DNA from 3 places in the Streptacidiphilus monticola genome. Region 2 is predicted to be linked to each of the others. Evidence: riboswitches for the same ligand, from Rfam matches in the RefSeq annotation. Region 2 holds a riboswitch; each other region holds the start of a gene.
The links. A riboswitch is a leader RNA that binds a small molecule or an ion and turns the genes downstream of it on or off. The one in region 2 is predicted to bind cyclic di-AMP.
Positions count from the first base shown of each region.

Region 1 (3,318 bases), on a different contig from region 2:
ACCTGCTGGTGATGGCGGCGAGCACGGTGCTGATCGCGGTGCTGGCAGTGCGCCTGCGCGCGGTGCTGACGCCGCTTCAGGACAACGCGCCGGAGACGGTGCGCCCGAGCCTGGTCGTGGCGGAGCGGGTGCCCGTCCACGCGGCCTGAGCGCCCCGGCGTGAACTCTGGGCGGTATCTCGGTGAACAGCTGACAGATCCGGGCCCGTTGTCTACAGGCTTGTAGTACTTTCGGGCCCGGTTCTGTCAACTCCCGTGTAGCCGAAGGCCGCTGATGTCCGTCCTGACCTATCCAGAAGCGATCGGCGTCGGCCTGCTCCAGGGCGTCACCGAGCTGTTCCCGGTGTCCAGCCTTGGCCACAGCATCCTGATCCCGGCCCTGATCGGCGGCCACTGGAAGACGGACCTGGACATGTCCGCCGCCGACTCGCCCTATCTCTCGGTGCTGGTGGCCCTGCACTTCGCGACCGCCCTGGCCCTGGTCGTCTACTTCTGGCGGGACTGGGTCCGGGTGTTCCAGGGCTTCTTCAGCTCGGTCCGGGAGCGCCGGATCGAGACCGTCAACCAGCGGCTGGCCTGGCTCCTGATCGTGGCCACGGTGCCGGTGTGCATCGCCGGCGTGGCGCTCGACAAGGTCTTCCGCGAGCACCTGGGCAAGCCCGTCCCGGCGGCGCTCTTCCTCACCCTGAACGGCCTGGTGCTGTGGATCGCGGAGCGCCTGCGCCGCGGCGGCACCGGCCGAAGGCGGGCCGGGGACGAGCTGCCTGGCGCCTACGAGGAGGACGTCCACCCGGACATCCTCTCCGACCGACGCATCGTCAAGCTCCGCTGGGGGCAGGCCGTCATGATCGGTGCCGCGCAGATCCTCGCGCTGCTGCCGGGCATCAGCCGCTCGGGCGTGACCATGAGCGCGGGCATCTTCAAGGGCCTGCGCCACGAGGACGCCGCCCGCTTCGCCTTCCTGCTGGCCACCCCGGTGATCGGCGGCGCGGCCGTGCTCAAGCTCCCCGAACTGGCGGGCCCGCAGGGCCACGGCATCCTCGGCCAGGTGGCCGCGGGGTCGGTGTGCGCGTTCGTCGCGGGCTACGTCGCGGTGCGCTTCCTGACGAAGTACTTCGAGACGAAGACGATGACCCCGTTCGCGATCTACTGCACCGTCGCGGGGCTCGGCAGCCTGGCGTATCTGTCGCTCTCCTAGCCGCACTTGGGGCGAAAGCGGACAGGGCGGACACAGCTTCGGTCGGAACCCAACAGCCCCCGGGGAAGTGCTTGGAATCACGCGCCTTTACGATTACCGTTCCATAACGCAGTCGCCTAATCCCGCGAGGGAACCGGGGAACCACGTACCTGGGGTGCATCGGCCGTAACGGCCGTAGGAGACCTTCCGATCCTCTCCGAACCCGTCAGCTAACCCGGTCGGCGCGAGGAACGGAAGGGAGCGCGCCTGTCATGGCGTCATATCAGGCCACCGAGGCCCCCGTTGAGGCCCTGGTGCCCCGTCAGCGCGGCTCCGCCGCGCTCGGCCTGGCGGCGATGGCGGTCGGTGCGACCACGGGCGTGATCGGCCTGGCCGACCCGGCTACCGCCGCGGAGCGCGCCCCGGTCCCCGCGACCGTCCCCGACGCCCACGCCCCCGTCAGCGCGCAGGACCTCGCGGACGCGGGCTCGGCCCTGCTGGACCGGCTGCGCACGCAGACCACCGCCCCGGACGCCGACTCGGCGCGGGTCGCGGCCGCCCAGGCCGCCACGGCGAAGGCGCGGTCCCGCGCCCAGGCCGAGGCGGCGGAGGCACAGGCCGCGGCGCTCGGCCAACTCACCGCCCCGCTGGCCGGCTTGCCGCTTCCCGCGCCGCAGGCGGCGGGCTACTGGTCCCATCTGCACACGGGCGTCGACCTGCCGGCCCCGGCGGGCAGCCTGGTGCAGTCGGTGGGCTCCGGCACGATCGTCTCGGCGGGCTGGGCGGGCTCCTACGGCTACCGCGTCATCGAGCGGCTGGGGGACGGGACGGAGGTCTGGTACTGCCATCTGTCCGCCATCGCGGTGGGCGCGGGCCAGACGGTCCCGGCCGGCCAAGTGCTCGGCCGCGTCGGCGCGGTGACCCCCGCGTCGGGCCCGCAGCTGCACCTGGAGATCCGTCCCGACGGCGCGGACCCCGTCGAGCCTCTCTCCTGGCTCTCCGCCCACGGCGCACTGTAGGGCCCCTTCAGGGGCGCGGGGAACTGCGCGAGCAACACACCACTCGGGGAGGTCCGACCCGTACAGGGGGACGGACCTCCCCGGGTGGTGGGTCGGCCGCGCAGTTCCTCGCGCCCCTAGCGGGGCCTGCGGCCCCTAGCGGGGCCTGCGGTCGGCGAGAGCCCAACTCGCCGTGGCGACAACGCCGGTGACCGTGAGCACGGAGGGCCACGCGCCGAGCTTCTTCGCGAGGGGGTGGGAGCCCGCGAACGCGGCGACGTACAGGCCGGACAGCCCCGCCGCCGTCGCGGGGCCGGCCGCGCGGGTCCACTGGGTGGCCGCCGCCGCGCCCGCGGCCAGCAGCGCGACGCCGCCCAGCTCGCGCCGCGCCGTCGCGCGGGCGATGCCGTAGCCGCCCACCAGTCCGGCCGCGGCGAGCAGTCCTCCGGGAACCCTGGCCATCGCGTCGTCATCCCTCTCAGTTGGTACGGGTGTTGTGCAGGTGCAGGCCGATGTACCCGATGTACACCTTGCCCGTCCCCGAGCAGTCGTCGTGGTAGTGCAGCCGGGGGGCCGTGCCCCCGCCGCCTATCCGCAGGTGGGCGCCCATGAAGACACGGCCGGAGGGGTCCACCTCCGGTGGCACCGGCAGCAGGCGCTCCCGCTTCCACTTGTTGTTGGTACTGACCGTACGCGACTCCCCGCGGATCACCTTGCGCGGGGGGAACGCGTGGCAGTCCGGGGGCGTGTTCTCGCACCAGCTGCGGAAGTCGCCGCCCGAGGTCCCGGTCGCCGCGGCCTCGGCGTAGTCCTGCAGGGCCAGCAGGGCGTCCCAGGCCATCCGCACCCAGGTGGGGTGGTCGGTCTGCTCGTCCAGCTCCTTGGTGAGCCGGGGGTCGCCGGTGAAGACCAGGCCGGGGAACTCCTCCGCCTCCAGCCGGTCCACCAGCTCGGCGAAGCTCGTGGGATCGTCGCCGTGCGGACGCCGGGGGGCCAGGCCGGTGAGCGACCGCAGCTGGGAGCGGGCCGCGCGCAGCTCGCTGTACTGCTCGTCGTACTCGGCCGCGAGCTGCGACTCGCGCTCCTCCGCGGCCCGCAGCCAGCGGCGGACCTCCTGCAACTCCTCGGCACGGGCGCGCTGTTC
Region 1 covers NZ_JBHSQJ010000185.1:1,769-5,086, forward strand. The annotation lists gene ACFP3V_RS31185 (MFS transporter) at 1-149, shown strand, start outside; gene ACFP3V_RS31190 (undecaprenyl-diphosphate phosphatase) at 274-1,197, shown strand; cyclic di-AMP (ydaO/yuaA leader) riboswitch at 1,301-1,435, shown strand; gene ACFP3V_RS31195 (M23 family metallopeptidase) at 1,449-2,195, shown strand; gene ACFP3V_RS31200 (hypothetical protein) at 2,331-2,636, opposite strand; gene ACFP3V_RS31205 (hypothetical protein) at 2,653-3,318, opposite strand, start outside.
Region 1: it holds a riboswitch for cyclic di-AMP, as region 2 does, so the genes downstream of both, ACFP3V_RS31195 (M23 family metallopeptidase) here and ACFP3V_RS28540 (glycoside hydrolase family 16 protein) in region 2, are expected to answer to the same signal.

Region 2 (3,318 bases):
ACGTGGCCGCCCACGCGGAGGCCCCGCGCGGCTCGCTGCAGCACTACTTCCCGGGCGGCAAGGAGCAGTTGGTCGCCGAGGCGGTCACCTGGGCGGGTGACTACGCCGCCCGGCGGGTCGCCCGGTTCATGGCCGCGATGGCCCAGCCGACGCCCAGCGGGCTGCTGGCCGGCATGGCGGGGCAGTGGATCGACGAGTACCTCGGCGTGGGCTTCGCCTCCGGCTGCCCGGTGGCCGCCGCCACGGTGGACTGCGCGGACGCCGTCGACTCGGTGCGCGCCGCGGCGGCCGACGCCTTCGCGGCGTGGGCGCGTCCGCTGGCCGAGGCCCTGCGCGAGATGGGCGTGCCGGAGCAACGGGCCGGGTCCCTCGCCACCGTGATGATCAGCGCCGTCGAGGGTGCCATCCTGATCGCGCGCGCGGAACGGGACGTGCGCGCGCTGGAGGCGGTGGTCGAGGAGGTCGGCCCGCTGCTGGACGCGGCGGCGGGGATCAGAGCCGACCGGTGATCTTCTCCGGCTTGACCCGGACGACCAGGCGCGGTCCGTCGTTGACGGAGTCGGGGTTGAAGTCGATGTAGTCCTGGCCCGTGTACTTGCGCGCGACCCGGTTGAGGACGCTGTGGTCCGCGTCCTCGGTGACCTCGGCCGTGCCGCGGATCTCCGCGTACAGGAAGGGCGTGGCCGGCGGGTTGACCATCACCGTGATGCGCGGGTCGCGCAGCAGGTTCCGGCCCTGCTGCCGGGTCGAGGTGGTGGAGATCAGCAGGTCGTCGCCGTCCCGGAGCACCCAGACCACGGTCAGGTGCGGACGGCCGTCGGGCAGCACGGTGGCCACGGTGGCGTAGGGCTTCTCCTCGTCCAGATACCGGACGAGCCCCTCCGAGAACTTCGCACTCACCGTCAGTTTCCTTTCGCCGGTGGACAGCTGGCCATCGGGCTCAACGCGCGGCCGGGCGAGGCGATTCCGGCGAGTGCCGTGTCCGGACAGATCCACCGTGTCGCGGCGCCCGGCACGGCACCGCCAGCCTTCGGCCCGGGGGCCCCACGCCGCGTTGTCGGGCGCGGCCGAGTACATCCGGTACGAGGGCGGCCCTCCGCCTTGCGACCTTCCCCCAGCCTTCGGCCGGGGGGTGCCCCCGGACACCGCAGCCCCGCGAACCTGTCCGGACACGGCACCAGCCGTGGGTCGGCGGGATCGGTGGGGCGGATGTGACCAGAAGCACTTTGTAGATGATCTAAAAATCTGCCTAAGGTGCGGGCGTCCGCGACCCACGCGCGGACGCCCGCACCTGGCACGCCGAATCCTGTCCGCCCGGTCGCGGGGTGCGCCCGAGAACCGAGCACGGACAGGAGCGGGGGAACCGAGTACTGCGCCGGGAGCGGACACGCGCCCGGCTCGGGGTGAAGTCGCGCGCACCGCTGCGCGACCGGGCACCTCCCGCCCGAACCCGACAGCTAACTCCGCAGGCGTCGGAGGAGAACCCATGCCCCGCACGCCCGCGGCGCGGGCCGGCATCGCCGCGCTCGCCGTCACCCCCGCCCTGCTCCTCGCCTTCGCCGGCCACGCCGGCGCGGCCACCTCCGCGCCGCGCCTCGCCGAGGACAGCCTCAGCCCGACCAGGGCCACGCCCGGCCACGCGGTCACCGCCACCCTGCGCGTCCACGCCACCTCGTCGGCCTGCACCACGGTGCGGAGCCTGGGCGTCGCGGTCCGCGACGCGAAGGGGAACAACGTCGACTTCCCCGGCTGGAAGAGCAACGTCCGCGTCTGCCCGGGCGGCCTCACCGTCAACGCCGGGTCCCGCGCGTTCGCGGCCGGTCGCTACTCGGTGTTCGGCGCCTACCTCGACGGCAGCGGCTGGCACAACCTGACCGCCAAGACCCTGACGGTCGCCGCCGCGGCGAGCACCCCGGCCCCGGCGCCGACCCCGGCCAGCACCCCGACTCCCACCAGCACCCCGACGAGCACGCCCACCGGGACCGCGTCGACCGCGCCCTCCGGCAGTGTCGCCGGCGGTTCACTGGCCTGGGACGAGGAGTTCAACTCCCTTTCGCTGGGCTCCCGTTGGAAGGCCGACACGTCCTCCGCCTACCGCTACGGCACGCACAACCCGGACGACAACAAGCTCGACTGGCTGGACCCGAACGACGTGTCCGTCTCCGGCGGCGTCGCCACCTTCACCGCGCAGCCCAGCGGCCACACCCTGGAGAACGGCAAGCAGGCCTGGACCACCGGGCTGCTGACCACCGAGGGCTCGCAGGAGAACTTCCAGGTCCGCACCGGCGACTACGTCGAGGCGCGGGTCAAGCTGCCCAGCGTGCAGGGCGCCTGGCCGGCCCTGTGGACCTGGAAGAACGGCGGCAGCGAGATCGACTCCTTCGAGTACCACCCGGACAACCCGAACCTGCTGGAGCTGACCAACCACGTCAACAGCGGCCAGAAGTACTGGACCGACAGCAACGCGGTGAAGCCCGGCGGCTGGGTCACCATCGGCACCAAGTACGGCGCCAACTCCGTGGACTGGTACGTCAACGGCGTGAAGGTGTACTCCGACGGCACCGGTGTCGGCGCGAACTGGTCCGCCAACCTGATCCTCAACCTGTCGGTCGTGGCCGGTCAGTACCACCCCGCGCCGTCCAGCTCGACGCCGATCACCTTCTCCGCGGACTACGTCCGCGTCTACCGCTGAGCACGCCCCGGCCGACTCACTGGAGCCGGTAGACCACCTCTCCGGACGCCACGGTCAGTTCGACCGTGGCGTCCGCGGGCAGGAAGCCCGGTTCGAACAGGTCCCGGTCCAGCAGGACCAGGTCCGCGCGGGCGCCGACGCGCAGGGAGCCGGCCTGGTCGTCGTGGTTGACGTAGGCGGAGCCCGCGGTGAAGGCGTCGACGGCCGTGTCCAGGGACAGGCACTGCGCGGGCAGGAACGGGACGTTGCCCCGGTTCTCGGGGTCGATGCGGCGCACCGCCACCTCGATCTGCTCGAGGGGGTCGGCGGTGGTCACCGCCCAGTCGCTGCCCATGGCCAGCCTCGCGCCGGCGGCGTGCAGGTCCGCGAAGGGGTACTGCATCGCGGCCCGCTCCGGTCCCAGGAAGGGGATGGTGAGCTCGTCCATCTGCGGCTCGGTCTGCGCCCAGTAGGTCTGCAGGTTGGCGACGACGTCGAGTTCGGCGAAGCGCTTGACGTCCTCGGGCTGGACGAGTTGCAGGTGGGCGAGGTGGTGGCGGCGGTCGCCGGGCCCGTTGGCGGCGCGGGCGGCGGCCACGGCGTCGAGGGCGTTGCGCACGGCGCGGTCGCCGATGGCGTGCTGGTGG
Region 2 covers NZ_JBHSQJ010000147.1:32,511-35,828, forward strand. The annotation lists gene ACFP3V_RS28530 (TetR/AcrR family transcriptional regulator) at 1-509, shown strand, start outside; gene ACFP3V_RS28535 (PPOX class F420-dependent oxidoreductase) at 493-900, opposite strand; cyclic di-AMP (ydaO/yuaA leader) riboswitch at 1,327-1,488, shown strand; gene ACFP3V_RS28540 (glycoside hydrolase family 16 protein) at 1,487-2,692, shown strand; gene ACFP3V_RS28545 (amidohydrolase) at 2,709-3,318, opposite strand, start outside.

Region 3 (3,150 bases), on a different contig from region 2:
CCGCATTGCTCCGGAAGAACCGGACGCACGGTGCGGCGAATTCGGCCGACCGGCTATTCCAGGGAATCACCCCGGCCGGTTCCGGATTGCCGGACGGGTCCGCTGCACCGCACACGTCCGAACCAGGTTTCCGGAATCCGGGCGAATTCCGGTTCCGCCGCCCGGGGTTGACGCTTCTTCGGATCGGGGGGTGGGATGGCGCCCATGAGCACCGAGAAGATCCGCTGGGGCATCCTCGCGACCGGCGGCATCGCCGCCGAGTTCGCCGCCGACCTGCAACTGCTGCCCGACGCCGAACTGGTGGCCGTCGCCTCCCGGACCCAGGCGGCGGCGGACTCGTTCGCCGCCCGGTTCGGCGTCCCGCGCGCCTACGGCACCTGGGCCGCCCTCGCGGAGGACCCCGAGGTGGACGTCGTCTACGTGGCCACCCCGCACAACGCGCACTACGCGGCGAGCGCGCTGCTGCTGTCCGCGGGCAAGGCGGTGCTGTGCGAGAAGCCGTTCACGCTCAACCTCCAGGACGCCGAGGCGCTGTTCGACCTGGCGCACAAGCAGGGCGTCTTCCTGATGGAAGCCATGTGGATGCGCTGCAACCCGGTCGCGCGCCGGGTCGCCGAGCTCGTGGCCGACGGTGCGGTGGGCCAGGTCGCGCTGGTCCAGGCCGACTTCGGGGTGCCCGGCCCCTTCGCCCCCGAGCACCGGATGCGCAACCCCGAGCTGGGCGGCGGGGCGCTGCTGGACCTCGGCGTCTACCCGGTGACCTTCGCCCACATGATGCTGGGCAAGCCCGCGCAGGTGACCGCCCGGGCCACGCTCACCCCGGAGGGCGTGGACGCCACCACGGGGCTGCTCCTCGGCTGGGAGGACGGCGCGCTGGCGGCGCTGTCCTGCGGGATCACCGCAGGATCGCCGGTCCGCGCGGTGGTCGCCGGGGACCTCGGGCGTATCGAGGTCCCCTCGCCCTTCTTCCGCGCGGACCGGTTCACCTGGTACCGCGCCGACGGCGACCCGACGGCGGGGGAGACCGTCGAACTGCCCCGGCGCGGACGCGGCTACGTCCACGAGGCCGAGGAGGTCATGCGCTGCCTGCGCGCGGGACTGCTGGAGAGTCCGTCGGTGAGCCGGCAGGACACCCTGGACGTGATGGCCGTCCTGGACGCCGCCCGGGCGCAGATCGGGGTCCGCTACCCCGGCGAGTGAGCCGGGGCGGCGGCGACGGGACGTCAGGCCCGGCCGTACCAGACCGACTTGGTCCAGATCCGCTCCAGGCGGACCACCGCGCCGGTGTGCGGCGCGTGCCAGATCTTGCCCGCGCCGGCGTAGATGCCCACGTGGTAGACGTGCGAGCCGCTGTGGAAGAAGACCAGGTCGCCGACCTGCCGCTGGCTCGCGGAGATGTGCCGGACCTTGCTGTACTGCTGCTGCGCGGTGCGCGGGAGGGACTTGCCCACCTTCTTGAAGCTGTAGAGCGTCAGGCCGGAGCAGTCGAACCGGGTCGGGCCGACCGCGCCCCAGCGGTAGGGAGCGCCCTTCTTGGCGGCCGCCACCTTGATGGCCTTGGCGCCGTACGTCGGGGTGGCGGCCTGCGCCTGGGAGGAGAGGACGACGCCGCCGAGAACGGCTCCGGCGGCGACCGCCGAAGTCACGCCGACCCGGAGGCGGGCATGCGAACGAGGGGCCACAGAGGACGAGGACATGTGAGAGCCCTTCCGGAACCGCCTGCGAAAGTTGATCCTGTCGGGTTCGGGCTCCGAAAGTTGCCCGGCCACGGCTGTGGCTTCACCCCAAGGAGCGCTGGTACCGACCGCGCCCCGTCCTGCCTGGGTCTCCCGCTCTCGCCTGTCAGGTGGGTGAGCACCTGGCGCCCGGACGGTGGCGAGACTCGGCGTCCGCCCGGACCGCCCCGCCACTTCAGCGGGGGCTTGCTGTTCGGCCGTCAGTATTGGCACATCTTCAGGAAGATCTCACGTTTTGAAGGCCCGTTGTGAGGCTTGTCACGCCCGGTTTGAACGGCGATCTGCGCCCGATCGGCGTATTCGGAGACGCCTTCGAAAAATTCTCCCCGAGGCGGCTGCGACCGCGCTGACATGCGGTTTTTCCAAGGAATTGTGAGAGAACTCACGCCAATTCGGATGACGCCCGGGAAGTTCCACCACCCGGGTCCGCCATCGTCGCGACACGCCGGGACGCGGCGGCCGAGGGGGCGGCGCACGGACCTGGCGCGAAGGGCTCAGGTTTGTCAACGCGCATAGACAAGGGCGCCCCGAGGACGGTAAGAACTACCTCCGTATCGCCTTACCGATGCCTCCGTGGCTGAAGGAGCCAGTCTTGACGCTCGCACGGACCTTCAAGAACCACTCGCGCACGTTCGCCACCCTGGCGGTGGGCGTCGCCGCCGGGGCAGTGGTGGCCGGCGGAGGGCTCGCCCTCGCCGACACCTCGGCGCCGACCAGCGACAAGCAGATCACCAACATGACCGACGAGGTCAACCAGATCAAGGCGTACTACGGCGACACCGTGGACGCCAACGGCGAGCACTGGGCCTCGTCGAGCAGCAACTACGCGATCCAGGTGTACGGCATAGAGGCCAAGGCCGAGAAGTACCTGGCGCAGAAGATCAAGCACGACCACAGCGGCAGGCGCGCCATCGTGCTGGACGTGGACGACACCGCGCTGTCCACCTACAACTACGAGCTGGAGACGACCTTCGTCTACAACGCGGCCAGCAACGCGCAGTACATCGCGACGAAGAACTTCCCCGCGGTCTTCGGCATGAACGACCTGGCCAACTGGGCCAAGGCGCAGGGCTACACGGTCTTCTACATCACCGGTCGCCCGGAGTCGCAGCGGGCGGACACGGTGCGGCAGCTGTCGTCCCAGGGCTTCCCCGATGCGGACGACGCCCACCTGTTCCTGAAGAACAAGGCCAACCCGCCGGCGTACCTGAGCAACTGCGCCACGCCGACGACGTGGACGTGCTCGACGGTGGACTACAAGTCCGGGACGCGCGCCCATCTGGAGGCCCTGGGGTACACGATCACGGCCAACTTCGGCGACCAGTTCAGCGACCTGAACGGCGGCTACTCCGAGCAGACCTACAAGCTCCCGAACCCCATGTACTTCCTCCCCTGAGCTGCCCCCCGGGGCGCG
Region 3 covers NZ_JBHSQJ010000006.1:71,475-74,624, reverse strand. The annotation lists gene ACFP3V_RS01860 (Gfo/Idh/MocA family protein) at 205-1,200, shown strand; gene ACFP3V_RS01855 (C40 family peptidase) at 1,224-1,697, opposite strand; cyclic di-AMP (ydaO/yuaA leader) riboswitch at 1,702-1,863, opposite strand; gene ACFP3V_RS01850 (HAD family acid phosphatase) at 2,329-3,132, shown strand.
Region 3: it holds a riboswitch for cyclic di-AMP, as region 2 does, so the genes downstream of both, ACFP3V_RS01855 (C40 family peptidase) here and ACFP3V_RS28540 (glycoside hydrolase family 16 protein) in region 2, are expected to answer to the same signal.